Linked DNA regions of Polyangium spumosum. The protein of the gene in region 1 interacts with the protein of each later gene in a pairwise test. Links are inferred from orthologs where the notes say so. Each region holds a gene or a part of one and is shown on either strand. Other genes may lie near its edges. The genes, in order: glnD and GF068_RS12415.

Region 1 (15,163 bases):
TCTCGACCTTGAGCTCGACGAGGACCGGAGAAAGCTTTTCGACGGTGACTTGCATGGGCGTCCGTTGGAAGGAACGGCGCCATGCCACGCACGGCGAGAGGGGTCAAGCGAGGGCGGGTTTGGAGGCAAAAAAAGAGCCCCGACGGAGAGGCGCCGTCGAGGCTCGGTCGAGGTCGAGCACCCAGGAGGTCCTGGCGAGACGTAGGGCTCGGCCCCCCGAAACGTCCGATGCCACGAGGCGCGGTTCGGGCGTTTCGGGGGACGGAGGCCCGCTCGCGGCGGGCCCCCGGCCTCAGAAGTCGCGCATGGAAGCGAAGGGATCGTCGTCCTGGTCGAGCTCGATCTCCTCCTCGAAGGAGGTGTCCTCGACGATGTCCTCGAGGCTCAGGTTGACGCGGGTGCCCGCGCGGATGATCTCGCGCTCGAACTCGGCGAAGTTCTGGAAGCTCTTCGGCAGCGGCATGGCTCTCTCCACTCGGCACGCGCAGGTCGATCGGCGACCCGCGCGAAACGGATCCGGCTCAGGTCGTTCGGCGGTCGGGGTTCGGGAACAGGACGAGGACACGCGCAGACGCGGACGGGCTCGGCGCAGCCCAGAAGGACCGGGCGAGCACGCGATCACACGCGGAAGGCTCGTGGTGGGTGGCGAGGGCGCTCGCGAGCGACAGCCCGCGCCCCCGGGCGCTCCTTCGGTTCCCCCGGAGCGCTTTTGTCCTACATGCACCCACAACGAGCGACATGTGCGCCACTGTAACGACCAGTGAGTCAAGGGCCAAAAAAACGTGAACGACGCGCCCTCGACGGGGGGGCGAGGGTCGTGTAAGCAGCCGCTACCCACGGGATCGTCCCCCGGGACGGACGACCCACACCGCGCCTCCGGGCGCGGCGTTCCCGGCAGATTTCATGGCCCCTTCGCCCCTCATCTATGCCGTCGCCAACCAGAAGGGCGGCGTCGGCAAAACGACGACCTCGGTGAACCTGGCCGCGAGCCTCGCCGCCGCGGAGAAGCGGACGCTGCTCGTCGACTGCGATCCGCAAGGCAACGCCTCGAGCGGGGTCGGCGTGCGCCGGCCCAACATCGAGCGCTCGCTCTACGACGTGCTCATCGGCCGCTCGACCCTGCGCGAGACGGTGATCTCGACGTCGGTGCCCAGGCTCGACGTGGTGCCGGCGACGCAGGACCTCGTGGCCGCAGAGATCGAGCTCGTCGACGCGCCCGACCGCGCGACGAAGCTGCGTGACGCGATCCGGCCACACGCATCGGACTACGAGTACGTGATCCTCGACTGCCCGCCGAGCCTGGGGCTGCTCACGCTGAACGCGCTCGTGGCCGCGCACCGGGTGCTCGTGCCGCTGCAGTGCGAGTACTACGCGCTGGAGGGGCTGACGTACCTGATGGCGACGATCGACCGCGTGAAGGGCGCCTTCAACCCGGAGCTCGGCGTCGAGGGGATCGTGCTGACGATGTACGACGGGAGGACCTCGCTGACGCACCAGGTCGCCGACGAGGTGAAGGGTCACTTCAAGGTCTTCGACTCGATCATCCCGCGCAACGTGAAGCTCTCCGAGGCGCCGTCGCACGGCAAGCCCGTGCTGCTCTACGACATCTCCTCGAAGGGCGCGCAGGGTTACCTGAGCCTGGCGCGCGAGATCCTCGAGGTGAACCGGCCGAAAGGCAAAGCCGCGAGGCCGAGGCCATGAGCACGGACCCGAAGAACGCGCCGCGCCGCGCCCTCGGCCGCGGGCTCGACGCGCTCCTGCCCGCCGCCGCGCCCCCGTCGCCGTCCGGCGCGTCGTACGGCGACAAGAGCGTGTTCACCTGTCCGATCGAGCGCATCGGCCCGCAGCCGGGTCAGCCGCGGCAGCACTTCGACGACGAGGCGCTCGAGGAGCTCGCCGCGTCGATCCGCGAGCACGGGATCCTCGAGCCGATCGTGGTCCGCCGCGCGCAGGCGGGCGCCGACAAGTACGAGATCATCGCCGGCGAGCGGAGGTGGCGCGCGGCGCAACGCGCGGGCCTGAAGGACGTGCTCGTCGTGGTGAAGGACGTCTCGCCGAAGGACGCGTTCGAGCTCGCGCTCGTGGAGAACGTGCAGCGCGAGGACCTGAACCCCATCGAGCTCGCCGAGGCCTTCGACCGGCTCTTGCGGGAGCACGGCTACACGCAGGAGTCGCTCGCGGAGCGCGTGGGCAAGAACCGCACGACGGTGACGAACAGCCTGCGGCTCCTGAAGCTGCCGGCGCGTGTACGGTCGATGGTGATCGGCGGCGATCTCAGCGAGGGCCACGCGCGCGCGTTGCTCGGCGCGCCGGACGACAAGGCGATGGAGGAGATCGCCGACAAGGCGGTGCGCGGTCGGCTGCCGGTGCGCAAGGTCGAGGAGCTCGTGCGGAGCACGCGCGGCCCGAAGGACGGCGGCGGCAAGGGTCCGAAGGCCGAGGGGCCCGCGGCGAAGTCGCCGGGGCTCAAGGACCTCGAGGCGCGGCTCATGCGCAAGCTCGGCGCGAAGGTCGAGGTGCGCGACAAGGACGGCAAGGGCGAGATCGTGGTCGCCTACGGCTCGCTCGACGAGCTCGATCGGATCCTCGCGCAGCTCGGCGCGTGACACACGCGTAAGGTCGACCGCTTGCGGCGCCTGCCCGGTCGCCGCACGATGCCTCTGTGCCGAACGTCGTGCCCGCGCTCGCGATGTTCTTTGGGCTGGTGGTGCTCGCGGGCTTCGTGCCGCAGCCGCTCACGCCGGCGACGCTGCTCGCCGCGAAGACGGCCCCGCCGTGGTCGCTCGCGCTCGTCGCGGCCGCGGCGGCGGCGCTCGCCGCGCTTCTGGATCACCGGCTCGTTCGCACGACGTTCCAGATCCGGAAGCTCGCGGAGCTCCGGCAAAAGCCGATCTTTCAGCGCGCGGAGGGGTACGCGAAGGTCGCCCCGTTCCTGACGACGGCGGCCTTCGCGGCGCTGCCGCTGCCCTTCATCATCGTGCGGATCTTGATGCCGCTCACGGGCTACTCGGCGCTGCGGTACGCCGCGGCCGTGGGGCTCGGGCGGGCGCCGCGCATCTACGTGATCGCGGTGGTGGGCAAGGAGTTCGACATCCCGACGGAGCTGCTCGTCGGGGCGATCGTGCTCGGCGCGATCGTCTCGCTCGCCGCGTACGTGCAGCAGCGGCGCCGCGCGTGATCAGCGCTTGTTCGTCGACTTGAGCTCGCGGAGTTTGTCCTTCGCGGCCTTGCCGATCGGCGTGTCCTTGCCGAACTCCGCGGCCTTGCCCATGGAAAACTCCGCGCTCTGCGGCTTCTTCAGCGCGAGCTGCGCGAGGCCCATGTAGTAGTAGCCCGCGGCATAGTCGGGCTTCACCTTGGTGGACTCCTGGTAGTCCGCGAGCGCGCCCGCCTCGTCGCCGAGCTCGTGCTTGCAGGTGCCGCGACGGACGAACCACTCGGGATCTTTGGCTTCGAGCTCGAGCGCGCGGTCGAACGCGGCCACGCAGTCGCCGAACGCCTTGCCGTAGCCGAGCATGCGGCCGACCGTCACGAGCATCGCGGGGTCGTCCTTCGTGCCTTCGAGGACCTTCTTCAGGTGCGGCACGGCCTTCTCGTGTTGCTTCGCCTCCGCGAGCATCGCGGCGTACTCGAAGCGCACCTCGACCGAGTCGCCCTTCGTGATGGCCGTCTCGTAGGCCTTCGACGCGCCCTCGACGTCGCCCTTCAGGCCGAGCGCATAACCGAGGTTCCGCAGCATGCCGACGTCGCCGGGCGTCTTCTCGAGCGCCGCGCGCAGGTGCTTGATGGCGTCGTCGGTGCGCGGAGGGCTCGTCGAGAGGTAGATCGCCGCGAGGTTCTGCGCGGCGGCGGCGAGGCCCGGCTTGCGCTCGAGCGCGGCGAGGTAGGACTTCTCGGCGCCGGCGAGGTCGTTCTCCTTCTCCAGCACGAGGCCCATGTACGCGTGCGCCTCGGCGTTGTCCGGCGACGCCTCGAGCGCGCGCTTCAGGTGGACCTTTCCGGCCGCGTATTGCTCCTTCTCGATGAACGCGACGGCGCGCTGGAAGTCGGTCTGCGCGGCGCCCCCGGTCATGCCTTCCGTGCCGCCGAGCGGCGGATCGGCGACGAGGTCGGGATCCTTCGGGGGCGGCGTGCTGCCACACGCGGCGAGCACGAGCGCCGTGATGCAAGGGAGGAGAGCTCTCATCGCTCTGCGCGAGGAGGAGGGTAAGAAGAGCATGGCCCGCTGTTTCCTTCTTGTTCGAGCGACTCGAGCACCGACTCGATTCGTTGCCGCACCTCGGCCGCGCGTTTGCCCGGCGCCACTTTAGCGCCGTCCGCCTCGCTGACGTAGAACACGTCGGCGGCGCGCATGCCTTCGGTGTTGATCTTGGCCACGGCGATGCTGAGGCCGAGGCGGTAGAGCGCGTCGGAGATGGCATGCAAGAGGCCCGGCCGATCCCGGGTCATGACCTCGATGACGGTGTGCCGCGGCGAGGCGCGGTCGTCGATCGAGACCTGGGTGCGCACGCGCGGCGTGGCGCGGCCCGGAAGCGCGCTCTTGCCGCGCTTGCTCGCGAGTTCGGCCGTGGTCGTGTGGCCTTCGAGCACGGCGTCGAGGTCCCGCACGAGGCCCGGGAGCGCCCGCGCGACGCCCTCCACGCCCTCGGCGCGATCACGCACCCAGAAGAGGTCGACGGCCTCGACCGTACCGTCCGGCAGGTGGCGCGAGTGGATCTGCGCGGCGTGCACCTCGAGGCGCGAGGCCGCGAGCGCCGCGGTGATCGACGCGAGCAGGCCCGGACGATCGGAGGCGATGACGCAGATCTCCGCGGCCTGCGGGTGCCGCGACGGGACGAGCGCGACGCTGACCGTCCGGCCCCCGTGCTTGCGCGCGAGCTCGGCGTGCGAGGCGATCGCCGCGGGTGCGTTCGAGAGCAGGTAACGCTCCGGCATCGACGCGAGGTACGTCGGGACGAACGCCTCCCGCGCCGCCCGCTCCTCCTCCGAGGACACGAGCAGCGCGCGCGCGGCCTCGAGCACGGCCGACTGGGCGCGCGCGAGGCGCTCGTCCTCGCCGGGGTTGCCCGCGAGCGCGCGATCGGCGGCGAGGTAGAGCTCGTCGAGCATACGCGCCTTCCACGAGGTCATCGACGTCGGGCTCGTCGTGGAGAGGTCGGCGACGGTGAGCAGGTAGAGCTCGGAGAGCGAGTCCCGGTCGGGGATCACGCGCAAGAACTCCTCGATCGTCGCGGGATCGTCGAGGTCCCTTCGCGTCGCGACGTGGTACATGACGAGGTGCTGGCGCACGAGGTGGCACGCGGCCGCGACGTCTTCGGGCGGGAAGCCGAGGCGCTTCAGGATGACGTCGGCCATGTCGGCGCCGCGCACGCTGTGATCCTTGCCGCCGATCGCCTTGCCCACGTCGTGCAAGAGCGTCGCGAAGAACAGCATCGTCTTGCGCGTCGCCTCGGCGGCGAGGCGGCACGCGAGCGGGTGCTCGGCCGTGAGCTCGCCGCGCACGAGCGCCGCGAGCCTGTCGACGGCGGCCACCGAGTGAACGTCGACCGTGTACACGTGGTAAACGTCGTGGTGCACGCGCCCGACGACGGGCAAGAACTCGGGGATCATCGCGAGCAAGAGCCCGAGGTCGTGCATCTCCGCGAGCGTGGATCCGCGCTTGAGCCGGGTCTCCTCGGTGGTCGAGACGAGCGCGCAGAAGAGGCGCGCGGCCTCGGGGCTCTCGCGCAGGCTCTCGGTCCAGGAAGGATCCGCGGCGGCCCGCGCGATGGCGTCGCGCGCCCACGGGAGCAGCGGCGCGCGGCGCTCGACGGCCGCCGAGAGCATCCGCAGCGCGAGCGCGGGCTCCTTCGTGACGAGCTCGAGCTCGCTCATCGTCACGCAGCCGTCGAACATGCGCACGCCGCCGCCGAGGTCCTCCTCGCGGGGCTTCTTCTTGCCGAGGAGCGGCGCCGCGCGCGAGAGCATGGTCTCCCGCGCGCTCGAGATGATGCGCGCGCTGCGGTAGTACGCGCTCATCATCTTCTCGACGGCCTCGCCGCCCTCGCCGTAGCCGAGCAGCGACGCGATCGACTCCTGCTCGTCGAACGTGAGCCTGTCGCTGCGCCTCCCCGCGTGCGCGTGGAGGAGGTTCCGGATGCGGAAGAGCAGCTCGCGCGCGGCGGCGATGTCCGCCGACTCGCGCTGCAGGAGCGCGCCCACGCGCACGAGATCGTCGAGCTCGTGCACGCCGAAGCGCGCCTTGCCCGCCCAGCCTGCGATGTCGAGGTCGCGCAGGCCGCCCGCGCCGTTCTTCACGTCGGGCTCGAGCAGGTAGACCGATCCGCCGAAGCGCGCGTGCCGCACGCGCACCTCGTCCTCGAGCTGCGCGAGGAACCGAGGCAGCTCCGCGTGCGCGAAGAGGCCCGCGTCGCACCGCGTCTTCAGCTCGTCCGAGAGCGCGCGGTTGCCCGTGATGTGCCGGTAGTCGAGCAGGCTCGTCGCCGTCGGCAGGTCCGCGCGGGCCGCCTCCACGAGCGCCTCGACCTTGCCGACCTGATGGCCGATCGGGACGCCCATGTCCCAGAGCGGGTAGAGCAGCGCCTCGGCCACGGCCGCGGCCGCGCCGAGGTCCCGCGCGAGCAGGCGCACGTCGAGGTCGCTGCCGAGCGCGAGCGCGCCGCGCCCGTATCCACCGACGCCGCCGAGCGCGACCTCCTCGAACGCCTCGGCGACCTCCTTCGGCAAGAGCTCGCCGCCGGGCAAACGCAGGCGCCCCTCGCGCGCCTCGCTCCGCAGGAGCTCGAAGAGCCGCGCGAGCAGGTCGTCGCAGAGGCGCGCGTGCCGCCTCCCGAGCGCGAGCCCGCACCCGTCGAGCGGCGCGGGCCTGCTCTGCGAGGGCACGAGCGCCTCGAGCTCGGCGCGTCGCGCGGACCATTCGCGGCGAAGATCCACGAGCGCGCCCGTCGGATCTTTCACCTCGGTGGTCATGGGCGACGCTTCGCGGGGCGGAACGCGGTGACGGACGGGGTCAGCCGGACGGTCTCGAGGCCCATGCTGCGCAGGCGCAAGACCTCGCTCGCGGCCGAGAAGAGCACGCCTCCGTCCTCGAGCTCGTTCGCGAGCCGCGTGGCGACCTGCTCGCCGGCCTGCGGCGTCAGGTAGAGCAGCACGTTCTTGAACAGGATGAGGTGAAACGGCCCCTGCGGCACGCGTTTGACGAGGTCGTACTCCTCGAACTCGACCGCGTTGCGCACGAGCAGGCCGACACGCAGCCGCCCGTTCTGCTCGTCGCAGAACCGCTCGACCCACGCGGGCGGGATGTCGCGCGCCGCCTCGCGCCCGTACGTCGCCTCGCGCGCGACCGCGATCGCCTCGGCGGAGCGATCGACGCCGAGCACGCGGAAGCGCCGCCGCGCCGCCGTGAGCAACATGCCCATCGTGTAGGCCTCTTCGCCCGTGCTGCAGCCGGCCGAGAGGACCTGGAGCTCCACGTCCGCGGGGAAGAGCTTCTCGAGGTGACGCTCGATCGCCTCCCACTGCGCGCCGTCGCGGTAGAACCGCGTCTCGCCGACGCGCAGCGAGGTGACGATCCGCTCGACCGCGGCCTTGTCCTTGATGAGCTCCCGCGCGACCTCGTTCATCGTGAAGCCGCTCTTGTACGACTGATGCTCCAGGTAGCGGCGCACGCGATCACGCACCCAGCCGGGCGTGGCGCCGCTGGAGCCGAAGCCGAAGAGCTCCTCGGCGAGCTTCAGCGCGACGTCGACGGCGCGATCGCCCGAGTCAGGTCCAGACACGGATGTGCCCCCCGCGCGTGGCGTGAAGAGGAAGAAGAAGACCGATCTCGCCGCCGAGAAGCACACACCACGCGTGCCACGACGCATGCCCTCCTCGGCGCGCGCCGTCCTCGTGGCGCGCGTAGTGCATGTCGCCGGTCGACTGGCTTCCCGCTTCCATCGCGCCGCCAATTTATCACCAAGGCCCGGCCATCCAGGCCAAACATTCACCTTTCCGACCCACCCGGGCGTGAACCCACGTCCACGCCCCCGCTCGCCCGGCGCGATACACTGCCCGCGAAGGACACGACCGGTCCCCCGAGGTCCCACGATGCAACCACGGAAAGCACGGATGGCTTGGAACTTGCTCCCTACCTGCCTCGCCATGCGCAAGACGATGTCCTCCTCGGCCGCGGCGCTCGCTTGTTTCCTCGCCGCCGGGGCCGCCTCTGCCCAGGTGCCCCCCCCGCCGCTCGAGCCGCTTCCGCCCGGAGCGCCCCTCCCGCCGAACATCGTCCAGCACCCCGACGGCCGAACGACCGTCACACGCACGCCCGAGCAAGGCGTCGACGTCCACGCGCAGACGCCCGACGGCGCGGTCCACGCCTACGGCTGCGGGCGCGTCGACGTCGACCCCCGCGCGACGCCCCCGTCCCCCTCCGCGGCCCAGCGCGGCCCGTGCCCCCTCCCCCACGCTTCCCCGTACCCCTACGCGCCGCCGCCCACGTACGTCTATCCGCCGCCTCCTCCGCCGCCCCCGGCCGCGCCGGGGCTGCCCGGTTTGCGCAAGCAGAAGCCCAAATACGCGCCCGATCCGGGCCGCAAGGGCGCGCTCATCGCGTCGAGCATCATCTTCGGCCTCGGCACGGCCACCACCGGCGCCGCGTACATCATCTCGCTCGGGGCGAGCGCGGCCTGCGACGCCTCCGAGGCCTGCAACGTCGAGCCCTCGAAATCGGCGCTCTACGCGATGGGCGCGATCCTGACGATCACGCCGAGCGTCCCGCGCCTCGTCGTGGGCGACTGGGGCAAGGGGCTCCTGTTCACGGCGCTGCGCGGCGGCTCGTTCGCCGCGGGCACGATGATCGACTGGGACGACAAGAGCCACCTCGTCCCCGTCACGTTCGCGTTCCTCGCGCCGCTCACCCTCGGCATCGTGGACCTCGCGACGACGCCGCACCGCGAGCAACTCGAAGCGAAGAAGCAACGAGCCGCAGGCGGCTTCGAACTCCACGGCCTCGGCCCCACGGTCTCGTACGATCTCCGCGGCAACACGATCCCGGCCGTCGGCGCGATCGGCACGTTCTGACGCCGATCAGGATCGTCGCCGCTTCTCCCTCGAAAGACCCTTCCACCGCCGGTGCAACCACAACCACTGCGCTGGGTTTTCCTTGACGAACTCCGCGAGCGCGTCCGTGATCCGCGCCGCCACGCGCACGACGTCGGCCCGCGAGGCGAGCGCCTCCGGCTCGATCAGATCGAAGGCGTCGAGCTCGTGCAGCCCATCGTCCCGGCGGCGCCCGAAGGCCACGACGATCGGCGCACGCGCGCGCGACGCGAGCAGGACGGGCGCGAGGTCACACCACGCAGGCGCGCCGAGGAACGGGAGCTCCGCCACGCCCGCCGCGCGCTCGGGGGCTTGATCGATCATCATCGCGACCACGTCGCCACGCGCGAGCGCCTCACGAACCCGCGCCGATGCGCCGCGGGCGTCGACGAGCAGGACACCACGCTCGGCCCGCAAGCGCTGCCACGTACGATCGAGCGCGCGCCAGGACAAACGCTTCGTGATCACGTGCAGCGAAGGCGCGCGCCCCTCGCTCCCCACGCGCCCGCGGAGCCACGCCGCCGCCGCGCAGGCCGCGAGATCCCAGTTGCCCGTGTGCGCCGTCGCGACCACCACGCCGCGCCCCCGCGAGAGCGCCCGCTCGAAGAGCTCGGCTGCCCGCGCAGACACCACGAGCCGCGCGTCGAGCGGCTCGGCCGGCCTGCCCGCTGTCCACAAGAGCTCGAACAACCCCGCGCCGAGCGAGCGGTACATCCCGGCCGCCGCGCGACGAGGCGCGTCCACGCCCGCGCGTGTCATCGCGGCCTCGACGTGGCGACGACGCACCCGCAAGAGCCCGCCGACGAGCGCGCCCAGCGCCGCGCCGAACGAGCGGAGCGCGTGGTACGGCAAGAGGCCGACGAGGCGCGCCACGAGCCACATCCACAGCGGACCTCTCGGCCCCACTGCGAGCGCCTCGGGCGCGCCCTCCGCGCGAGCGCCGAGCGAGTCGTCCGCTCGGCCTCGCGCGTTCAACCCAAGAAGCCCGCCTTGCGGCCCGCGGCGACGCTCGTGCCGCCGTCGAGGCTCAGGGCGAAGAGATCCTCGCGCGCCACGAAAAACGTCTCGCCTTTGCTCGAGCGCGCCCGGATGACGCCGTGGACCATCCGCAAACACTCGACCTTCGCGATGTTGAGCGCCACGCCGTCGTGCGAGGCGTACAGCGTCATGAGCTGGCCCTCCGGCAGGCGGAGCCAGCCCTCCTTGTCGGTCGTGACGCCAACGGTGTCGAGCACGGTGCGGAACATGTCCTCGGTCATGCGGCACATTTCCCGCCGGGAGCCCCACGCGTCAAGCGCGAGAGGCCCCTCGGACGAGACCGCGTGGTAGCCTCGGCGCGCGATGTCCGCCGGAGCCGCGCGCCAAGCACCTCGGATCCCGCCGGAGGATCACGTCTTCGTCGACGACGTGAAAAAATCGTTCGGGACGACGCAGGTCCTGAAGGGCGTAACGATGCACCTCCGCCGCAAGGAGACGGCGGTGATCATCGGCGGCTCGGGCGCGGGCAAGACGACGCTGCTCCGGCTGCTCATCGGCCTGGAGAAACCCACGAGTGGCCACATCTGGGTCGACGGCGAGGACATCGGCCCGCTCGGCGAGCGGCCGATGAACCGCGTTCGCCAGAAGTTCGGCATGGTCTTCCAGTACGCGGCGCTGCTCGACTCGCTGAACATCTTCGACAACGTCGCGTTCCCCTTGCGCGAGCACCGCAAGCACATGTCCGAGAAGGACATCCGCGACAAGGTCGTGAGCATGCTCAACCTGCTCGGGCTCGAGAACAAAGAGAAGCGCATGCCGAGCGAGCTCTCGGGTGGCCAACGCAAGCGCGTGGGCCTCGCGCGAGCGCTCATGCTCGAGCCGAAGATCCTGATCTACGACGAGCCCACGAGCGGCCTCGATCCGCAGACGAGCCGCATGGTCGACGATCTCATCGAGGAGACGCGCGACAGGTTCGGCGTGACGAGCGTGGTGATCTCGCACGACATGGCGAGCACCTTCCGCATCGCGCACCAGGCGTTCCTCGTGATCCAGGGCCAGGTCGTCGCCTCGGGCACGCCCGACGAGCTCGCGTACGGCGAGAGCGAGATCGCGCGCGAGTTCATCGCGGCCTCCGGCGTCGCGCCCGATCGCGTGGGCCGCGTCGAGAACTTCAAGCAGGCGCCCGAGGGCGGCGCCGCCGTGCGATATCACCCTTCGAGCTAGGCGAACTCGTTCGCCGCTTCCTCGAGCGTGACGAAGCGCGCGCCACGCCTCGCGAGCACCTCGAGGGCCACGGAGAGCGCGTCGAGCCTCCGCCCGAGCGGGATGCGGAGCTCGCGCTGGTACGGGACGAGGTGCGCGAGGCCGTCCGCCGCGTCGAGGAAATCGATGCCGTGCAGCTCGAGGTTCACGAGCGGCTCGTCCGCGCATTGCTCGGCGAGCGCGCGCGCTACGCGAGGCCCGCCGAGCGCGATCGAGGTGCCGATGAAGGGCAGGCGCAGGCCCTTCGTGACCTGGACCGGGAGCTCGACGAGGGCGCGGCTCCCTCGGCGGAACCAGGGTTTGCCCGGGCGATACGGGCGTGTCGGCGCGGCGAGCACGCGCGGCGTGTCGAGCACCGAGGCGCTCGTGCGGCCGCGCATGCGCATGGCCCCCATCACGATCGCCTTCGCGCCGTAATACGCGGGGCACGGGAAGACCGACGAGTCGAAGCGCACGCCGAGCGCCTCGAGCGCGTCGAAGACGGCGTCGGTGACGGTGTACCCCGGCGCGCGAAAGCCCGCGGGGCGGCGGCCCGTGGCGCGCTCGATGGCCTCCTGCCCGGCCGCGATGTCGCGCTCGATCTCCTCGGCGGAGGCGCGCGTGAGGTCGTAGCGGTGCGAGAACGAGTGGTTCTCGACGACGTGGCCTCGTCGGGACAAACCCGCGAGCGTCGCGGCGCTCTCGGGACGGGCGAGGTCCGCGCCGATGGCGAAGAGGGTCAGGGGCAGGTCGTGCGCCCGCGCGAAATCCGCCATGCGGGCGAGGGCGACGTCGTAGACGGCATGGAGGGCCACGGCCCCGTCCGCGAGCGGAGCGAGGCCGTGGATGTGGTGGTAGTGCGAGATGCCGTCGAGGTCGACGGAGACGGCCGCGAGCAGCGGCCTCTCAGCCACCGGCCATCTTCGCAACTTCCGAAGCGAAGTCGGGGCCCTGCGGCTTCTCGATGCCCTCGCCGCGCTCGAAGCGCACGAAGCGCACGATCTTCACGCTGCCGCCCGCGGCCTTCTCGGCGGCCTGGCGGAGCTTGTCGATCGTGTTGCCGGGGACCACGACCGACTCCTGCTCGGTCAGCGTGACCTCGCTGAACCACTTGTTGAACTTGCCCTCGATGATCTTAGGCCACGCGCTCTCGGGCTTCGGCTTCGGGTCCTCGCGGAGCTGGCCCTCGAAGATCTCCTTCTGCTTGGCCTTCGCCTCGTCGCTGATGTCCTCGCGGACGAGCGCGACGGGGTTCATCGCCGCGATCTGCATCGCCGTCTCGTCGGCGAACTTCAGGACCTCGGCGTGCTGCGCGACCGCGTCGTTCTCGGTCTCGAGCGCGAGCACGACGCCGATCTTGCCGCCGAGGTGCACGTACGCGTGCGCGAGGCCCGACTTGCCAGCGGGGACCTCGGCGCGATCCCAGCGGCGAATGTCGACCTTCTCGCCGATACGCGCGGTGAGGTCGACGATCACGTCGCTCACCTTCTTGCCGCGCAGCTCGCTGTTCTTGAGGTCGGCGCCGAGGGGCGCGGCCTCGGCGAGGCAGAGCACGTCGCCGACGAAGTTCTTGAACTCGTCGCTGCGGGCGGAGAAGTCCGTCTGGATGTTGACCTCGACGAGCGTGGCGGCGCGCTTGTCCGGCGAGACGGAGGCGCGGACCTCGCCCTCGCTGGCGACCGCGCCGGCCCGCTTGGCGCTCTTCGCGAGGCCCTTCTTCAGGATGATCTCGACGGCCTTTTCCATGTCGCCGTCGGCCTCGACGAGGGCGTTCTTGCAGTCGCTCATGCCCGCCTGCGTACGCTCGCGGAGCTCCTTGATCGCCTGCGGATTGATGCCGGCCATGGCTCGTATTCCTCCAGAAAGTGGGATCGTTGTGCTTGTGTGAAATCGGGAGTTTGCCCGGACGGGGCTTCGGGGAAGCAAGGAGGGCGCCCGCGCGAGGCAGCACGCCTCGAGCGCAGCGGCGCCCTCTCGACCGGAGCCCGCAGGCCGGGCGCGTGATTTACTGCTGGGGCTGATCGCCGCCGCCGCGACCACCACGGCCGCCGCGACCACCACGGCCGCCCTGGTACACGTTGATCTCGTCGCGACGGCCGCCACCCTGCTGCGGGCCACCCTGCTGCGGACGGTCCTGCTCGCGCTCCACGTCCTTGCGGCGCTGCGAGCCCTCGAGCGCGGCGTCGGCGATACGCGCCGTGATGAGGCGGATCGACCGGATCGCGTCGTCGTTGCCCGGGATCACGTAGTCGATGAGGTCCGGATCGCAGTTCGTGTCCGTGATCGCGATGACCTGGACGCCGAGCTTGCGCGCCTCGTTCACCGCGATCGACTCCTGGTGGGGGTCGATAACGAAGATCGCCGCCGGGACCCCGCCCATGCCCTTCAGGCCGCCGAGGTACTTCTCCAGGCGATCGCGCTCTTTCTCCATGCGCGCGACCTCCTTCTTGACGAACTGCTCGTACGTCCCGTCCTCCTTCATGCGCTCGAGCGTGCGGAGGCGGTCGAGGCCCTGCTTGATCGTGCGGAAGTTCGTCAACGTGCCGCCGAGCCAGCGGTTCGTGACGAAGTACATCCCGGAGCGGCGGGCCTCTTCCTGGACGATGTCCTGGGCCTGGCGCTTCGTCCCCACGAACAGGATGCTGCCGCCGCGGCCGACCGCGTCGACGACGAAGTCGTACGCGCGCTTGAAGAGGCGCACCGTCTGGTCGAGATCGACGATGTGAATGCCGTTGCGCGCGCCGTAGATGAACGGGCGCATCTTCGGGTTCCAGCGCTTCGTCTGGTGGCCGAAGTGCACGCCCGCGTCGAGCAGCGAGCGAAGGGGCAGCGGGAACTCACCGGGCGCCGGGGGCACGAAGGCGCCGGCGGACTCGGCGGTGGACATCGAAACGTCGGTCATGGCACGTATTCCTTCTCGGGTTCGGTTGGACCTCCGCTCCCCATCCCGCGAACAACCCCCCGGGATCCGAGGATCCCTGGGGGCACCGGTCGCAGGTCCCACCTTCTGGGCGTGTGCCGGGGGAGCGTGTGGATTCCGTTTGCCTCGCCAAAAGCAGGGGCAAACGGGGCGCGCATCCTGCCCCGCGATCCGGGGCTTGTCAACGGAAGGAGCGGGCCTTTCGTTCGGTCCGTCGCAGTGAGGCGACGCACTCGCTCGCAGCGCCGGGAAAACCGCGACGGCGGACGGACCTCCGGCATCCGAGGGGCACGCCATGAAACAGGATGACGCCGAGCGACCCAACCTCGACCGGATCCCCACGGGGATCGCAGGTCTCGACACCGTCCTCGGCGGAGGTTTCCTGGCCGGCAGCGTCCACCTCGTCGTCGGCCCTCCTGGCAGCGGCAAGACGATCCTCGCCAACCAGATCACCTTCCGCCGCGCAGCGACGGGCCAGACGGCCGTGTACGTAACGCTGCTCGCCGAGGCGCACGCCCGCATGCTCGCGCACCTCGGGGGCTTCGAGTTCTTCGACCCGAGCTTCGTGCCGCACCGGATCGTCTACATGAGCGGCTACGGCGTGCTCGAGCAGAGCGGGCTCGACGGCCTGCTCGAGCTGCTCGGCCGCACGATCCGCGAGCACGGCGCGATGTTCCTGGTGCTCGACGGGCTCGGCACGGCGGAGGAGTTCGCCCCGACGACGAGCGTGTTCAAGCGGTTCTTGCTGACGCTCTCGACCTCGGCGAGCTTGACCGGCTGCACGATGCTCCTGCTCGCCACGCGGAGCGCGTCGGACGCGCCTCGGCCCGAGCAGGCGACGGTGGACGGGCTCCTCACGCTCGACAAACGCCGCGTCGGCGCGCGCTCGGTGCGCGAGCTCGTGGTCGAGAAGATGCGGGCCACCAAGTACGCGCTCGG
Region 2 (14,691 bases), on another replicon or contig:
CGGATGGACGTCGCGACGCCTGGGCCGCAAGGCGCGCCCGTGGCCGTGGTCACGACGCCCGCGGAAGCGCCTGCGGCCCCTGCCCCGACGCCGACGGAGGCGCCTCGCGCAGCCGATACGGATGTGCAGGACGGCGACGACGAGGTAGGCGTGGCCGTGGCGGCCGTCGACTTCGGTACCAGAATCGGCACGATCTTTTACGTACCCGCGGAGGCTGCCACGTCGAACCACACCACCACCGTCGTGTGGCTGGCCGACGATTCCGCTGGAGGAGAACAATGAGGCTCCCGCTGTTTGCTTTGCTCGTGGCCGCTTTTGGGCTCTCGCTCGGGCATGGCCCCTCCGTGGCGCATGCGCAGGGCGCCGCCGCTGCCCAGGCCGACGCGTCCGTTTCGATGGAGATCGTGGTCCTCCACGGCACGAACGACGGCACGGGGATCGACCCCAAGATCGGCAAGATGCCCGAGCTCGCGAAGCCGCCGTTCTCCTCGTACAACAGCTACAAACTGCTCGATCGCTCGAAGCAGACCTCGTCGAAGGCGAGCCCCTCCACGCTGAAGCTGCCGAACGACAGGGTGCTCAAGGTCTCGCTGAAGGACGTCGTTCAGCCGAGCAAAAAGGGCGAGTCGAAGCGGTACGTCATCAGCGCGAGCATCCAGAAGCCGGGCGGCAGCGACTTCCTCCCGCTGCTCGAGGTCAACGCCAAGGCCGGCGAGACCTTCTTCGTCGCCGGACAGAACCACAAAGGCGGCGTCCTCGTCATCGGAATCAAGGTCAATCCCTGAGCCGGATCCCTCGGTATAGTTAGGGCGGATGGTCCCCCGCTCGTCTCTCTTCGCCCCCCTCCTCGTCTCTGGAAGCCTCCTGCTCGCTGCCTGCGGCGGAAGCGCTCCTCCTCCGAACATGCCGATCTACGCGCCCGGGACGGTGCTCTACCGGCTCCCGGTCGTCGGCAAGTGGCGCGTCTATCGCACGCACTACGGCGCGAACAACGATCAGGCCTACGCGCTCGATCTCGTGATCGACGACGACATGCCGCGATCGAAGCGCAACGAGGACCACCCCTCGTACAACCAGCCCATCGTGGCCGACGCGCCGGGCGTGGTGATCATCGCGGTGGACGGCGTCCCCGACAACGTCCCGGGGCGCGCGAACAAGTACGACATGCACGGCAACTTCGTCGTGCTCGATCATCAGAACGGCGAGTACTCGCTCTTCGCGCACCTCATCCCGGGCACCGTGCGCGTGCGCAAAGGCCAGTTTGTCCCGGCAGGCACCGAGCTCGGTCGATGCGGCAACTCGGGGCACTCGTTCGCGCCGCACCTGCACTGGCAGGTCATGACGGACGCGGACGCGAGCTCCGCGCGCGGCGTCGCGCCCCGCTACGTGCCCTACGAGCGCAACGGCGCGATGTCGGTCGATCTGCCGCAGAAGGGCGATCGCCTGATCGCGAAGTAACGCGCCGTCAGCGCTGCGGGGGCTCGCTCGGGGACGCGGCCACCGGCAGATCGAGCTCGAACACCGTGCCCTTCTCGGGATGCGCGTACGCGCGGATCTTGCCGCCGTGCGACGCGACGATGTTCCGCACGATGCTGAGCCCGAGGCCCGAGCCCGTGCCGTCGGTCTTCGTCGTGAAGAACGGCTCGAAGATCTTCTCGAGGTGAGCGGCGTCGATGCCGTGGCCCTCGTCCTGGATGGTGATGCGCACCGTGCCCTCGGCCGCCGACGTCGCGGTCTTGATGAGCAAGCGTCCGCCGTGCTCGCGCATCGCGTGCGCCGCGTTCGTGAACAGGTTGACGAAGACCTGCGTGAGCTGACCCGCGACGCCACGCACGAGGCGCACCTCGCCGAACTCGCGCGAGACCACGACGCGCATCTCGCCGAGCACGTGATCGCAGAACACGAGCGCGCGCTCGATCGTGTCGTGGATGGCGACGGGCGCGGGCACGGACGCGGTGGGGCGCGAGTACGCCATGAGGTCACGCGAGAAGCGCAGGATGCGCTCGGCGGCCTCGTTGATGCGCGCGAGGCGCTCGACGTCGGCAGGGTCCGCCTCCGTGCGCAGGGCCTTCTTGTGGAGGTAGTCCGAGTACGCGACGATCGAGGTGAGCGGGTTGTTGAGCTCGTGCACGATGCCGGCGGCGATCTGGCCGAGCGAGGCGAGCTTGCCGGCCTGGATGACCTGGGCCTCGAGCTCCTTCACCTCGCTGCCGTGCGCGCGCGCCGCTCGATGGATGCGGGCGTTGCGCAGGGCCGAGGCGAGCGCGAGCGCGAGGCGATCGATGAAGGCGTCCATCGAGCCCGTGCCCGAGAAGCGCGACTCGTCGTCGGAGGCGAGGTGCAGCGTGGAGCCTTCGTCGCCGTTGATGACGACGACACGTTCGAAGGCGTAGTCCGGGAAGAGCCGCGTGGGATCACGTGACTCGCCTTCGCTGCGCGCCCCGCGGCGAACGACGACCTGCCCGTCGGGCCCGCCGGGCACGCAGACGCCGATCGCCGCGTCGGGCAGCACCTCGAAGACGGCCGTGACGATCGACGTGGCCGCCTCCTCGGCGCTCGCGTCGGGCGGGATCTCGCACGAGGCGACGAGCAGAGCGTCGAGCCACTCGACCGGGAGATCGCGGCGCATCGCTTTCCTTTGCGTGATGGGGATCTGGGATTCCCGCATCGGAGCTTCGAGACCTTCGGCACCCATCTCTCACCCGAGCGCTCGGTTGGGGTCCTCTTCGCTGGACCGGTCCAGGTCGATGATCTTCGCTGCCCCCACGTACGCCTTCGTTTCGTAGCGCGTGATCTTGCCGATCTTCCGGACGATCTCGGCCATTCGCTCCGCCTCCCCGAGGATCGTCGCGGCTGCGGAGCGGACGGACGCCGGGTCCTCGGCCCTCCGGTTGATGAGCTCCGCGTAGCCGAGCACGCTCGTGAGGGGCTGGTTCAGCTCGTGCGCGGCCGCGCCCGCGAGCTCCGCGATGAGCGCTTGCTTCTCTCGCGCGCGGAGCTCGTCCTGCGCCTTCGTCAGCTTCGCCTCCATGCGCAGCCGCTCGCGGAGGTCCGTGAAGAGACCAACGGAGCCGACGGGGCGGTTGTCCTCGACGATCAGCGCGGCCGAGAGGAGCACCGGGATCAGGGTGCCGTCCTTCGCGAGCGCCTCCGTCCGGTAGCCCTCGAGCCTGCCCGGACCTCCGTGCTCCGGCGACTTGATGAGCCGCATGATCTGGAAGGCGCGGCTCGGCGCGTAGAGGTCACGCACGTTCCTCACGCCGACGACCTCGCTCGCGCGGTAGCCGTAGATCCGCTCCGCGGCGCGGTTGAACAGGCGCACCACGCCCTCGTTGTCGGCCGAGATGATCGCGTCGACCGAGCTCTCGATGACGCGCTCGAGGAACTCCTTGGTCTTCTTGAGCTCGGCGGCCGTGGCGCGATCGTCGGTCACGTCGCGCAGGCTCACGAGGATCGCGCCGCCGTCCTCGCGGAGCACCGAGCTCGTGCTCACGCTGATGATGCGACGTTCGCAGGCGATGTCGCTCGAACGTCGGATCGTGATGTCGGCCATGTGCGAGAAGACGTTCCGCTTGAAGCTCTTGCGGATGCGATGGAGCGTCGGGAGATCCTTCGGGTCGACGACGTCGGCGAGGCTGCTCGTGGCGAGCTGCTCCTCGGTGAGGCCCGTGATCTCGCGGGCGCGAGGGTTCGAGAAGAGGATACGTCCGTCGACGTCGACGACCAGGATGCCGTCCGCGGACGAGTGGAAGAAGTCGGCGTAACGCTCGAGCGCGGCGAGCCTCCGCTCGGCCTCGAAGCGCGCGACGTTGATCTCCTGCGTCTGATCGCGGAGCGACTGCAGGATCTTCGCGTTGCGCAGCGCGATGGCCGTCGCGTTCGCCACGGTGCGCGCGAGGGAGAGCTCGTGATCACGCATCGTCCCCGGCTGCCGGGCGCGCAGGAAGAGCACGCCCATGGGTTTGTCGTCGTAGACGATCGGGACGAGGGCGAGCGAGCGGAAGGAATTCTGCGGGAGATCGGCGCGCACGACCTCGAAGAGCGGGTGCGTCGCGGCGTCCTCGATCACGAGCACCTCGCCCGTCTCGAGCGTCCTCCGGATCTCGGGGTACTTGTCGAGGGCGATGGGCAAGTCGCGCAGATCCCGATCGTCGCTCGCGGCCACGACGTACCCGGTGTCGACGTTGTCGCCGACGAGCACGATGCTGCAGCGGTCGACCCGCGCCACCTCGGCGATACGACGTACGACCGTGAAGAGGATGTCGCGGAAGTCGAGCGTCGACGAGAGCGCTTGCGTCAGCTCGAGGACGACACGCGCGTCTCGCTCGCGACGCCAGAGCGCGTCGACGTACTCGCGCATGCGGAGCTGGCCGCGGATCCGCGCGAGCAGCTCCGCGGGGCGGAACGGCTTGCGGACGAAGTCGTCGGCGCCCACGTCGAAGGCGCGCGTGATGTCGTCGTCCGTGTCGAGCGCCGTGAGCACGACGACGGGGACGTCGCCGACGCGCGTGTCTTCGCGGAGCTGGCGCAGCACCTCGAAGCCGTCGGGCGGCGGCATGACGAGGTCGAGCAGGACGAGCGACGCGTCTCGCTCGGCGAGCCACGCGAGTGCCTCGGTGCCGGACGTCGCCGTGGCCACGGGGATGCCGGCGCCCGCGAGCGCCTGCGTCAGCACGTGTCGGCTGACGGCGTCGTCGTCGACGACGAGCACGGGGAGCGCGGGGTGCACGCCACGAGATTATCCGCGGTCGCGCAGGAAGGGAAACAACCGCACTCTTTCCGCGTCAGGAGAAGAGGTCGCCCTGGGGCGAGCCCTTCGTGGGCATCGGCTTTCCGAGGTGTTCGTAAGCCTTTCGCGTGGCGATGCGCCCGCGCGGCGTGCGGCCGAGGAAGCCCTGCTGCAGGAGGTACGGCTCGTAGACGTCCTCGATGGTGTCGCGCGGCTCGCTCAGCGCGGCGGCGATGGTGTCGATGCCGACGGGGCCTCCGTCGTAGTGATCGATGATCACCATGAGCAGCCGACGGTCCATCTCGTCGAGGCCCGCGGCGTCGATCTCCAGGCGCTCGGCGGTCATGCCGGCGATCTTCGCGGTGATGCGGCCGGTGCCGAGGACCTCGGCGAAGTCGCGCGCGCGGCGCAAGAGGCGGTTGGCCACGCGCGGCGTGCCGCGGGCGCGCGCGGCGAGCTCGCGGGCGCCCGCGTCGTCGATGGGCACGTCGATGAGCCGCGCGCTGCGCGTGATGATGCGCTGCAGATCCTCGACGGGGTAGAAGTCGAGACGCACGACGTAGCCGAAGCGCGAGAGGAGCGGCGCCGTGAGCAAGCCCGTTCGTGTCGTCGCGCCGATGAGGGTGAAGGGCTTGAGCGCGAGCTGGATCGTCGTCGCGTACGGGCCGTCGCCCGTCATGATGTCGATCTTGAACGCCTCGATCGCGGGGTAGAGGCTTTCCTCGACGGCCGGCGTGAGCCTGTGGATCTCGTCGATGAAGAGGACGTCGCGCGCCTCGAGCTTGGTGAGCAGGCCGGCGAGCGCGCCCTTGTGCTCGATGGCCGGGCCGCTCGTGGCGTGCAGGTTCACGCCCATCTCGCGCGCCACGATGTGCGCGAGCGTCGTCTTGCCGAGGCCGGGAGGGCCGCAGAAGAGGGTGTGATCGACCGGCTCACGCCTGCGCTTCGCGGCCTCGACGAAGACCTTCAGGTTCTGCCGGTGTTTGTCCTGCCCGACGTACTCGTCGAGCGAGTCCGGCCGGAAGAGCCGATCGAAGCGGTCGTCGTCCGCGGTGGACGCCGGAGAGATCACGCGCTCGGACATGCGGCAGGACGTAACCCGTACGAAGGAAAGAGGGAAGTCACCCGAGCGCAGGCTTCGAGGAGAGCCGCGGGCGGCTGCCCGGGATCACGAGGGGGAGAACGCACTGTACGACGGGCGCGCCGTCGGGGGTGTCTTCCACTTTCACGGAGCCGCCGTGCAGCTCCATGATCGAGCGCGCGAGGCTCAAGCCGAGCGTGAGCCCGCGGCCGCGGGAGGTGGCGCGGCGGGCGAAGAGCGCGTCGAGCTCGGCGCGTGTCGTGTTGCGGCTGCCGAGCTCGACGTCGATCCGAACGGCCTGACCCGGCTGGGCAGGGCGGAGCGCGCGCACACGAACGGCGCGCGAGGACGCGTCGGCTGCTGCGGTCCGGATCGCGTGCGCCACGACGACGGCGATCGCGCGCGCGGCGTACGCAGGATCCACGGGGATCGTCGGCAGCCCCTCGGCGATCTCGACGACGACCTCGCTCTGCGCGTCGCCCGCGAGCTCGCGCGCCCTGCGCACGGCCTCCGTCGTGAGGAGCGCGACCTCGGTCGCCCTCGGCATCAACGTGAGCTGTCCGGCCTCGACGCGCGCGGTGTCCAGGATCGACTCGATGAGCGCGAGCAGCTCGCGCCCGCGGTTGGCGATGAGCTCCAAACTCTCGCGCTGGCTCGCCGTGAGCTCCTCGCGGCCGACGAGCTCCGCGAAGCCGAGGATCGCGTTCAGCGGACTCTTCAGGTCGTGGCTCACGCTCGCGAAGAGCAGGCCTCGCATGCGCTGCGCGGCCTCCTGCGCCTCGAGCGCGCGCTCCTGCGCGCCGGCGAAGATGCGGAAGCGCTCGGCGAGGACCTCGATCGCCCGCCCGAGCCGCGCGACGAGCTCGAAGCGCGCAGGCCGCGCGATCTGCGTCGCGCCGCGCAGCACGCTCTCCGTGCCGAGCAGGCGCACGCGGTGCGTGGCGAGCTTCAGGTCGGACGCGATGGCCTGGCCGATGAGCACGCCGAGCAGCGCCGCGATCAGGACGAACGCGAGCGCGATCCCCACGCCCTCCGTCGTGACCGCGGGATCGAGCTCGGCCGTGAACCGCACGTCGGCCTGGCCTTCTTCGAGCGGCACGCTGAGCACGAGCTCGCCGTCGGTCTCGCGGCGCAGGTTGGGATCACCGTCGCGCCGCGGGCCGGTGATCCGCGCGAGGAACCCGTGCTCCGCGGCCGCCGCCACGGCGTCTTCGCGTGCGTTCTTGTTCCCCTGACCCGGCCCCGGATCGAGCGCGATCTTCGCGAGCAGGAGCGCCGTGTTTTTCCGGCTCTGCTCGGTGAGCGTGCGCATGTGCGCGTGCGTCGTGAGCACCGCGCCCACGCCGACGAGCGCGACGGGCGCGACGACCGCGATCAGGAACTTCTGCAAGAGCCTGCGGCGCGGGATCTGGTGCAGCTCCTGCGACTCGAGCAGCGTCGTGATGGGCTCGATCGGGACGAGCTCGAGCAGGCGCACCGTGGCCCCGCGGAGGAGCACGTACTGGATGAGCGAGGCGGCGCCGACGATGGTGATCGAGAGGCAGAGGAGGCTTATGGCGCGGCCCTGATCGAGCTTCTCGGGGCGGACGCCGGGCACGAGGCTGGCGAAGGCGACGATCGAGCCGACGACGAAGGTCCGCAGCGTGATTGCGCTCGGCAGCGAGGCGAGGTCGCCGTAGTCCTGCGCGCGCACCGTCGCGGCGCCGCCCGAGAGCACGCGCAAGAGCGCGCGATGCTTGTGGATCCGGAGCAACGTCACGAGCAGGCACAGGCCCCACGCGACGACGGCGAGCGCGGCGCCGATGACGAGGACCTTCTTCGTCATCGGCCAGTCGAGCACGATGAGGTTCGGCGCGAGCAGCGCGATGGCGCAAAAACCCCCGATGCCCGTGAGGAGCTGGCGACCCAGGATGGCGCGGGTGAAGGTGCGGGCGACGTCGCTCATCGATCACGCTCCCTTCGCGGCAGCGGCATCGGCGGCGGCGTCATCGAGTCGAGCAGGCGCGCCGGTCGCGGCGGCGGATCCGAGGACAGATCGATCACGCGCGAGTCGCTCGACGACTCCACGATCGTGCCTGGATCCGCGAGGTGAGGCAGCGTGGCGGTGAACGTCGAGCCGCGGCCCATCTCGCTGCTCACGTCGATCGTGCCGCCGTGCATCTGCACGAGCCGCTTCGTGATCGCGAGGCCGAGGCCCGTGCCCCTGCGTCGCGACTGCGCGTCGCCGAGCTGCCGGTACTCCTCGAAGATCGCCGCCGTCTGCTCCCGCGGGATCCCCGGCCCCGTGTCGCGCACCTCGATCTTCACGAACGACCCGCGCGCCTCGATCTGCACGGTGACCGAGCCATGGGCTGTGAACTTCACCGCGTTCGAGACGAGGTTCGTGATGATCTGCCGCACGCGCCGTTTGTCCGCGTACGCGTAGAGCCGGCTCTCGCCCGTCACCTCGAGCCTGAGCGGCTTGCGCTTGATGGTCGCGGTCGCCTCGCGCACGACCTGCTCGGCGATCTGACGGACGTCGACGGGCCCGCGCGAGAGCTGCAGCGTGCCCGTCTCCAGCGCCGAGAGCTCGAGGATGTCGTCGATGAGCTGCCTGAGGTGCTCGCCGCTCGTCCGGATCACGGCGAGCGACTCGCGCGCCTCGTCGCTCAGCGGGCCGTCGACCTCGCTCTCGAGCACGTGCGCGAAGCCGAGGATCGCGTTCAGCGGCGTGCGCAGCTCGTGGCTCAGCCCCGCGAGGAACGCCGAGCGCTCCTTGTCCATCTCCGAGGCCTGCTGCAGATCCGCGCGGTAGCTGCGCTCGGCGGCCGCGAAACGCGTGACGAGCAGGTTGAACGCCGCCGTCAGCACGCCGACCTGATCGAGCGAACGGAGGGGGATCGGCTCACCCGTCGGCGCCGCGTCGGGGCGCGCCATGTCCACGATGCGCTCGCGCACGTAGTCGACGTCGTCGCGGAGCTGCTTCGTGAACGCGACCGCGACGGAGACCGCCACGCCGAGCAGGAGCACCGTCAGCGCCGCGACCGCGTTCACGAGCGGCACGTACCCCGGCGGCGGGCTCGGCGCCGACACGAAGGCCAGCACCGTGATGCCATCGAGCGGCGGATCCAGCGGGCGCGCCGCGAACCGCACGCGACCGAGCGCCGTGCGTGTCTCGCCGCTCCCGGCCGCGAGCAGGCGCTGCACCTCGGCCTTGTTCGGCGGGCCGAAGCTCTCGTCCACGAGGATCTGCCCGCCCTGCTCGACGAGCAGGAGCTCCGTGCCGCTCCGCCTCGCCGCGCGCCCCACGATCTCGGGGCGCTCCTCCACCGTGGCGACGCGCATCCGCGCCGCGAGCGTGCCCGCGATCGCGGCGGCGCGCAGCGAGGAGGCGTCGTCGCTGATACGTCGGAGCTGCGTGATCCCGAGGAGCGCGATGGCGAACGCCGTCGCGATGCCGATCACCAGCACCAGCACCGGCGCCACCGGCAAGAGCGGGAGGCTGCCGCGGAATCGTCGTAACGAGAAACGCCGCACGTTCGTCTCCCCCGCGGACGAGCATCATCCGCATCGCCCCGTCCTTCAAGGGGGACGCTCAGGTCGGGCGCGGATCGGTCGCGAGCAGCGCGAAGACCGCGTGATCGAGCCAGCGGTCCTCGCACCACTCGGCCTGCCGCGCGATGCCCTCGAAGCGGAAGCCGAGCCGCCCGATCACCCGCAGCGAGGCGTGGTTGTCCGTCGCCGCCGCGACGCGCACGCGATGCGCGCCCATGTACCGGAACGCGAACTCCACGGCTGCGCGCGCGGCCTCCGTCATCAGCCCGCGCCGCATGCTCTCCTTGCGCAGCCAGTACCCGAGCTCGCAAGAGCGATGCATGTGCACGCACGACTCGAGCCCCACCACGCCCGCGAACGTGCGCCCTGCGCGCTCCCGGATCGCGAAGCGCACCGCGCGCCCCTGATCCCAGTCGGCCACGCACGCCTCCGTGAAGCGCACGCTCGACGCCGGCTCCGTGTAGTACTGCACCCACGGCAGCCACTTCGAGAGCATCGGCCGCGAGCCGTTCACCGCGAGCCACACCTCGGGCGAGTCCGCCGGATCGACGGGCGCGAGCAGCAGGCGCGGCGTCTCGATGGGCTGGGATCGCAGATCGGAGCGCGGCGGGATGACCAGCATGCGCGTCACTTGCAGACGAAGCGCGCTGCGTAGGGCTCGAGCACCCCTGCCTCGAAATCGAGCCACGCGATCAGCCACTCGCCCGGCGCCTTGCCGGCGATGACCGCGGGGCTCGGCTGCGCGCCGCTCACGCGGGCGATCCTGGCGGCGGCGGCGTTCTTCACGCCGTCGCGGCTGATCGGCGCGGTCATCACCCCGCCCTTCTCGAACCACACGATGCGCCCGTTGCCCGCGGCGTCCACGCCGACGGACGGGTGACCGCCGAACTTGCTGAACCGCTTGTCGCGCCAGAGCGGCTGCGCGTTCGCCGCGTCGAGGTACGCCGCCGACACGCCCGAGTTGCTCTCGCCGTCCCACACGAGGAAACACGCGTCCTTCGTGCACGCGATCCCCGTCATGTCGGCCTTCGACTTGTCCGTGTTCACCACGATCGTCTCGCCGATCCAGCGATCCTGGCGGTCGCCCTTCTTGCGCGGCTCGACGCCCTTGCCTGCTTCGGCGAGCGGCAGCCGCATGTGATACGCGACCTGGCTCGGCGTGCGCTCGAGCCGGAACGACACGTGCGCGACGTCGCCCACGATGCCGACCATCGGCGAGCGCACGCGCGGCTTGTTCGGGCCCGTGGGCACGAAGTCCGTCGCGCGCACGGCCTCGCCCTGGGGCTCGAGCTTCGCCGACAGGCGTCGCAGGAAGAGCTCGTCGCCGCCCGTGTCGACCTCCGCCGACCACGCGACGAGGAACGTGCCGTCCGCCGCGCGTTGCATCGACGTGCCCGAGCTCGGCCCGCGCAGCGGCGAAATCTTCACGAGCGGACCGCCGATCCGCCCGTCCGGATCGAGCAGGCGCGCGTGCACGCCCGCCTCCGTCCCGTGCCCGTCCGCGTAGAGCAGCACGAGCTGATCGTCGAACGACATCACCACCGGCTGCTTGACCGCCACGCCCTCCGGCGTGACGTCGATCGGCTCCGACAGCGCCCGCATCGACGCGTCGAGCGCGACCGCGTAGGCGTGCTCCTGCCCCTCGTGCATGTCGGTCCACGTCATGATCGGGCCCCGCGGACCGAGCGCGATCCACGGCCGACCGGCGGGCACGCGCCGCGGCTGCGCCGATCCGAGGTCGTACGATCGTGGCCTCGCCAGGCCCGTCAGCGAGCAGGGCGACTTCGCCGCGGCGGCCGAGATCGCCACCTGCACGTGCTCGAGCATCGTGCGCGGCACGCCGTGGCCGCCCTTGTCGAACGCGTCCTTGAGCAGCTTCAGCGTGCCCTTGTGATCACCCTCCGCGAGCGTCGCTTGCGCCTCCGCGACGATCGGCCTCCATGGCAACACGGGGGCGGCGTTCGCGGCGTCCGCCGACGAGGATGACGCCGGGCGCACGCTCGACGACGCGTTCGGCTGCGGCGAAGTGACGCTCGCGCTCCCGCTCGGGATCGACGACGAGGCCGTCCCCGCGCCTCCCTTCGCGTCCGGCCCGAACTTCGTCCAGGCCGCGTAACCGCCGCCGAGCAGCGCGACCAGCACCACGGCCGTCACGACCCCGAGCGCCGCCGTCTTCGGGCGCGGCGGCGCCTGCGACAAACCCGGGCCGAGCGGCTCCAGCGTGCCCGGCGGCGCCTCGAACGTCGACTTCGTCCCGCGTGGCGAGGCAACGCCCTCCGACTGCGGCCCTCCGCGCACGGAGGCGGGCGGCATCGAGGCGAACGGGCCTGGCATCGTCGACGAGGGCGGCGCCAGCGACACCATCGGCAGCTCGTTGCCCGTCGCCGTGAACCCCGGCCTCGAGGGCCCTGGCGCGGGGATCGTCTTGCCCATCGTGTTGATCTGATCGGCGGGGAAGAGGCCGGAGAACTCGGGCCTCGCCGTCTCGAACGCGGCCGACAGCTCCTCGGCGAACTCGCGCGCCGTCTGAAAGCGATGTTCGATCTTGCGATCGAGCGCCTTGTCGAACCACGCCTTGAACGTCGTCGGCAGGTCGGGCCGGTAGACCAGCGGATCGGGCGGCTGCGCGCTCGCGATCTGCGCGAACGTCATCGCGACGCCTTGCTCCGTCTGCCACACGGTCCTGCCCGTGAAGCACTCGTAGACGATGCACGCGAGCGCCCAGAGATCGGCGCGATGATCCACGGCGCCTTGCCCGCGGACCTGCTCGGGGCTCATGTACGCGGGTGTCCCGAACACCGCGCCTTCCCGCGTCAGCCGCGCCTGCTGCGTGCCGCCGGAGCCCTCGAGCGGCGTGTAGAACTTGGCGAGGCCGAAATCGAGGATCTTGGCGAGGAGCTGTCCATCCTCGTCCTTCCCGAGGAAGATGTTCTCGGGCTTCAGATCGCGGTGGACGATGTTCGCCGCGTGCGCCTTCGTCAGCCCACGACAGACCTGCGTGACGATCGCGAGCGTCGTCTGGATGTCGAAGTAACGGACCTTCGTCATCCGCTCGTAGAGCGACTCGCCCTCGAGCAGCTCCAGCACCAGGAAGGGCGGGCCGTTCTCGAGGCGCCCCGAGTCGTAGACGTCGCAGATGTACGGGCTGCGGATCGCGGCGGCCGCGCGCGCTTCGCGGAAGAAGCGCTCGACCACCACCATCGACGTCGTCAGCTCCTGCGCGAGGACCTTGATCGCGATCCGCTTGCCGATGTCGATGTTCTCGGCCTCGTACACGGCCGCCATCCCACCACGGCCGATCTCGCGGGTGATCTTGTACTTCCCCGACAGGAGGGTACCTACCGGTAGCTTCGTCGAGGTCGGTGAGGCCATCAGATCATCGGCGACGAACGGAAAAGGGCGGAGTCGCTCGCGAGGGTAGGCGAGGTGGAACCCGCCGACAACTCTACGACGTAGGCGGATGCCGATTGCGCGTCGAACCGGCCGACCGGACGGCCCGGGGAGAACCCCCGCGCGCGTGAGCCTCCCCCAGGAGCCGCGATCTTGGCGACGCGGGCCACCAAATTTCCGCCCGTCTTGCGAGCGCGAGATTTTTTACCGGCGTGCGTGCGCTGAAACATTCCCGAAACCGAGGGGGCCGTAGACCACGTCCGGCCCCCCGAGCGAGAGGTCCGAGAGATGAAGAAGGTCGAGGCGATCATCAAGCCGTTCAAGCTCGACGAGGTCAAGGATGCCCTCGCGGAGGTCGGCATCCAGGGCATGACCGTGACCGAGGTGAAGGGCTTCGGTCGCACCGGCGGCAAAAAAGAGGTCTACCGCGGCTCGGCGTACGTCGTCGACTTCGTCCCCAAGGTGAAGCTCGAGATCGTGGTGCCGGACCCGCTGGTCCAGAGCGTCATCGACGCCATCGAGAAGAGCGCGAAGACCGGCCGCATCGGGGATGGAAAAATCTTCGTCGTCCCGGTCGACGAAGCCGTCCGCATCCGCACCGGGGAGCGCGGCGAGGACGCGATCTGACGGAGAAGGAACATGAAGCCGAAAGACGTCATTCAATTCGCGAAAGACCACGACTGCAAGTTCGTCGACCTCAAGTTCATCGACCTGCCCGGCATCTGGCAGCACACGACGATCCCGGTCAGCCGACTCTCCGAGGACATGTTCGAGGAGGGCATCGGCTTCGACGGCTCCTCCGTGCGCGGCTGGCAGCCCATCAACGCGTCGGACATGTCGATGACGCCCGACCCGACGACGGCGAAGATCGACCCGTTCCACGCGCAGAAGACGCTCTCGCTCATCTGCAAGATCTCCGATCCGGTGACGGGCCAGCCTTACGGCCGCGACCCGCGGTACATCGCGCAGAAGGCGGAGAACCACGTCCGCGCGACGGGCATCGCCGACACCACGTTCTTCGGCCCCGAGGCCGAGTTCTTCGTCTTCGACTCGGTCCGCTACGACAACTCCCCGCGCGGCGCCTTCTACGAGCTCGACTCGGACGAGGCCGTCTGGAACACGGGCAAGGCGGGCCCGAACCTCGGGCACAAGATCCGCCACAAGGAGGGCTACTTCCCCGTCGCGCCGACGGACTCGCTCGGCGACGTGCGCGCCGACATGATGACCACGCTCATCGAGAGCGGCGTCTACGTCGAGGTCGGCCACCACGAGGTCGCGAGCGCGGGCCAGTGCGAGATCGGCGTGCGCTTCGACAAGCTCACGTCGATGGCCGACACGCTCATGTGGTTCAAGTACGTCGTGAAGAACGTGGCCAAGCGCCACAACAAGACCGCGACGTTCATGCCGAAGCCCCTCTTCGGCGACAACGGCAGCGGCATGCACTGCCACCAGTCGCTCTGGAAGGACGGCAAGCCCCTCTTCGCGGGTGACGGCTACGCGGGCCTCTCGGACATCGGCCTCTGGTACATCGGCGGCATCTTGAAGCACGCGAAGGCGCTCGCGGCCCTCACGAACCCGACGACGAACAGCTACCGCAGGCTCGTCCCTGGCTACGAGGCGCCCGTCAACCTCGCGTACTCGAGCCGCAACCGCTCGGCAGCGATCCGCATCCCGGTCGCCGCGGGCAACTCGCCGAAGGGCCGCCGCATCGAGGTCCGCTTCCCGGACGCCTCGTGCAACCCGTACCTCGCCTTCGCCGCGATGATGATGGCCGGCCTCGACGGCATCCAGAACCGCATCGATCCCGGCGATCCGCTCGACAAGGACATCTACGCGCTCTCGCCCGAGGAGCTCAAGGAGGTGCCGAAGTGCCCTGGCTCGCTCGACGAGGCGCTCACGGCGCTCGAGCGTGACCACGAGTTCCTCCTCCGGGGCGACGTCTTCACGCGGGACATCA

Evidence for each region.
Region 2: the proteins of glnD (region 1) and GF068_RS12415 interact in binary tests that used the Escherichia coli proteins (3 or more experiments, as listed by UniProt). The link is inferred for Polyangium spumosum from one-to-one orthologs.

The regions. Positions count from the first base shown.
Region 1 is NZ_WJIE01000001.1:1,176,540-1,191,702, forward strand. Bases 3,983-7,369 are described here. They hold glnD ([protein-PII] uridylyltransferase), read right to left. Parts: upstream 6,970-7,369; coding sequence 4,183-6,969; downstream 3,983-4,182. Other genes in these bases: GF068_RS04965 (tetratricopeptide repeat protein), read right to left, coding at 3,983-4,186; GF068_RS04975 (CheR family methyltransferase), read right to left, coding at 6,966-7,369. In the rest of the region: tig (trigger factor), read right to left, coding at 1-55; GF068_RS04945 (transcriptional regulator), read right to left, coding at 293-463; GF068_RS04950 (ParA family protein), read left to right, coding at 904-1,701; GF068_RS04955 (ParB/RepB/Spo0J family partition protein), read left to right, coding at 1,698-2,606; GF068_RS04960 (hypothetical protein), read left to right, coding at 2,663-3,178; more of GF068_RS04965, read right to left, coding at 3,179-3,982; more of GF068_RS04975, read right to left, coding at 7,370-7,865; GF068_RS04980 (hypothetical protein), read left to right, coding at 8,143-9,066; GF068_RS04985 (lysophospholipid acyltransferase family protein), read right to left, coding at 9,073-10,059; GF068_RS04990 (hypothetical protein), read right to left, coding at 10,056-10,343; GF068_RS04995 (ABC transporter ATP-binding protein), read left to right, coding at 10,426-11,286; GF068_RS05000 (polysaccharide deacetylase family protein), read right to left, coding at 11,283-12,218; tsf (translation elongation factor Ts), read right to left, coding at 12,211-13,149; rpsB (30S ribosomal protein S2), read right to left, coding at 13,310-14,206; GF068_RS05015 (RAD55 family ATPase), read left to right, coding at 14,520-15,163.
Region 2 is NZ_WJIE01000003.1:566,204-580,894, forward strand. What follows is about bases 11,777-14,691. They hold GF068_RS12415 (P-II family nitrogen regulator), read left to right. Parts: upstream 11,777-13,022; coding sequence 13,023-13,361; downstream 13,362-14,691. Other genes in these bases: GF068_RS12410 (serine/threonine protein kinase), read right to left, coding at 11,777-12,716; glnA (type I glutamate--ammonia ligase), read left to right, coding at 13,374-14,691. In the rest of the region: GF068_RS12365 (RseA family anti-sigma factor), read left to right, coding at 1-282; GF068_RS12370 (hypothetical protein), read left to right, coding at 279-785; GF068_RS12375 (M23 family metallopeptidase), read left to right, coding at 904-1,458; GF068_RS12380 (sensor histidine kinase), read right to left, coding at 1,466-2,629; GF068_RS12385 (PAS domain S-box protein), read right to left, coding at 2,699-4,729; Holliday junction branch migration DNA helicase RuvB, read right to left, coding at 4,785-5,813; GF068_RS12395 (sensor histidine kinase), read right to left, coding at 5,851-7,755; GF068_RS12400 (sensor histidine kinase), read right to left, coding at 7,752-9,326; GF068_RS12405 (GNAT family N-acetyltransferase), read right to left, coding at 9,385-9,966; more of GF068_RS12410, read right to left, coding at 9,972-11,776. UniProt on the Escherichia coli protein: P-II indirectly controls the transcription of the glutamine synthetase gene (glnA). P-II prevents NR-II-catalyzed conversion of NR-I to NR-I-phosphate, the transcriptional activator of GlnA. When P-II is uridylylated to P-II-UMP, these events are reversed.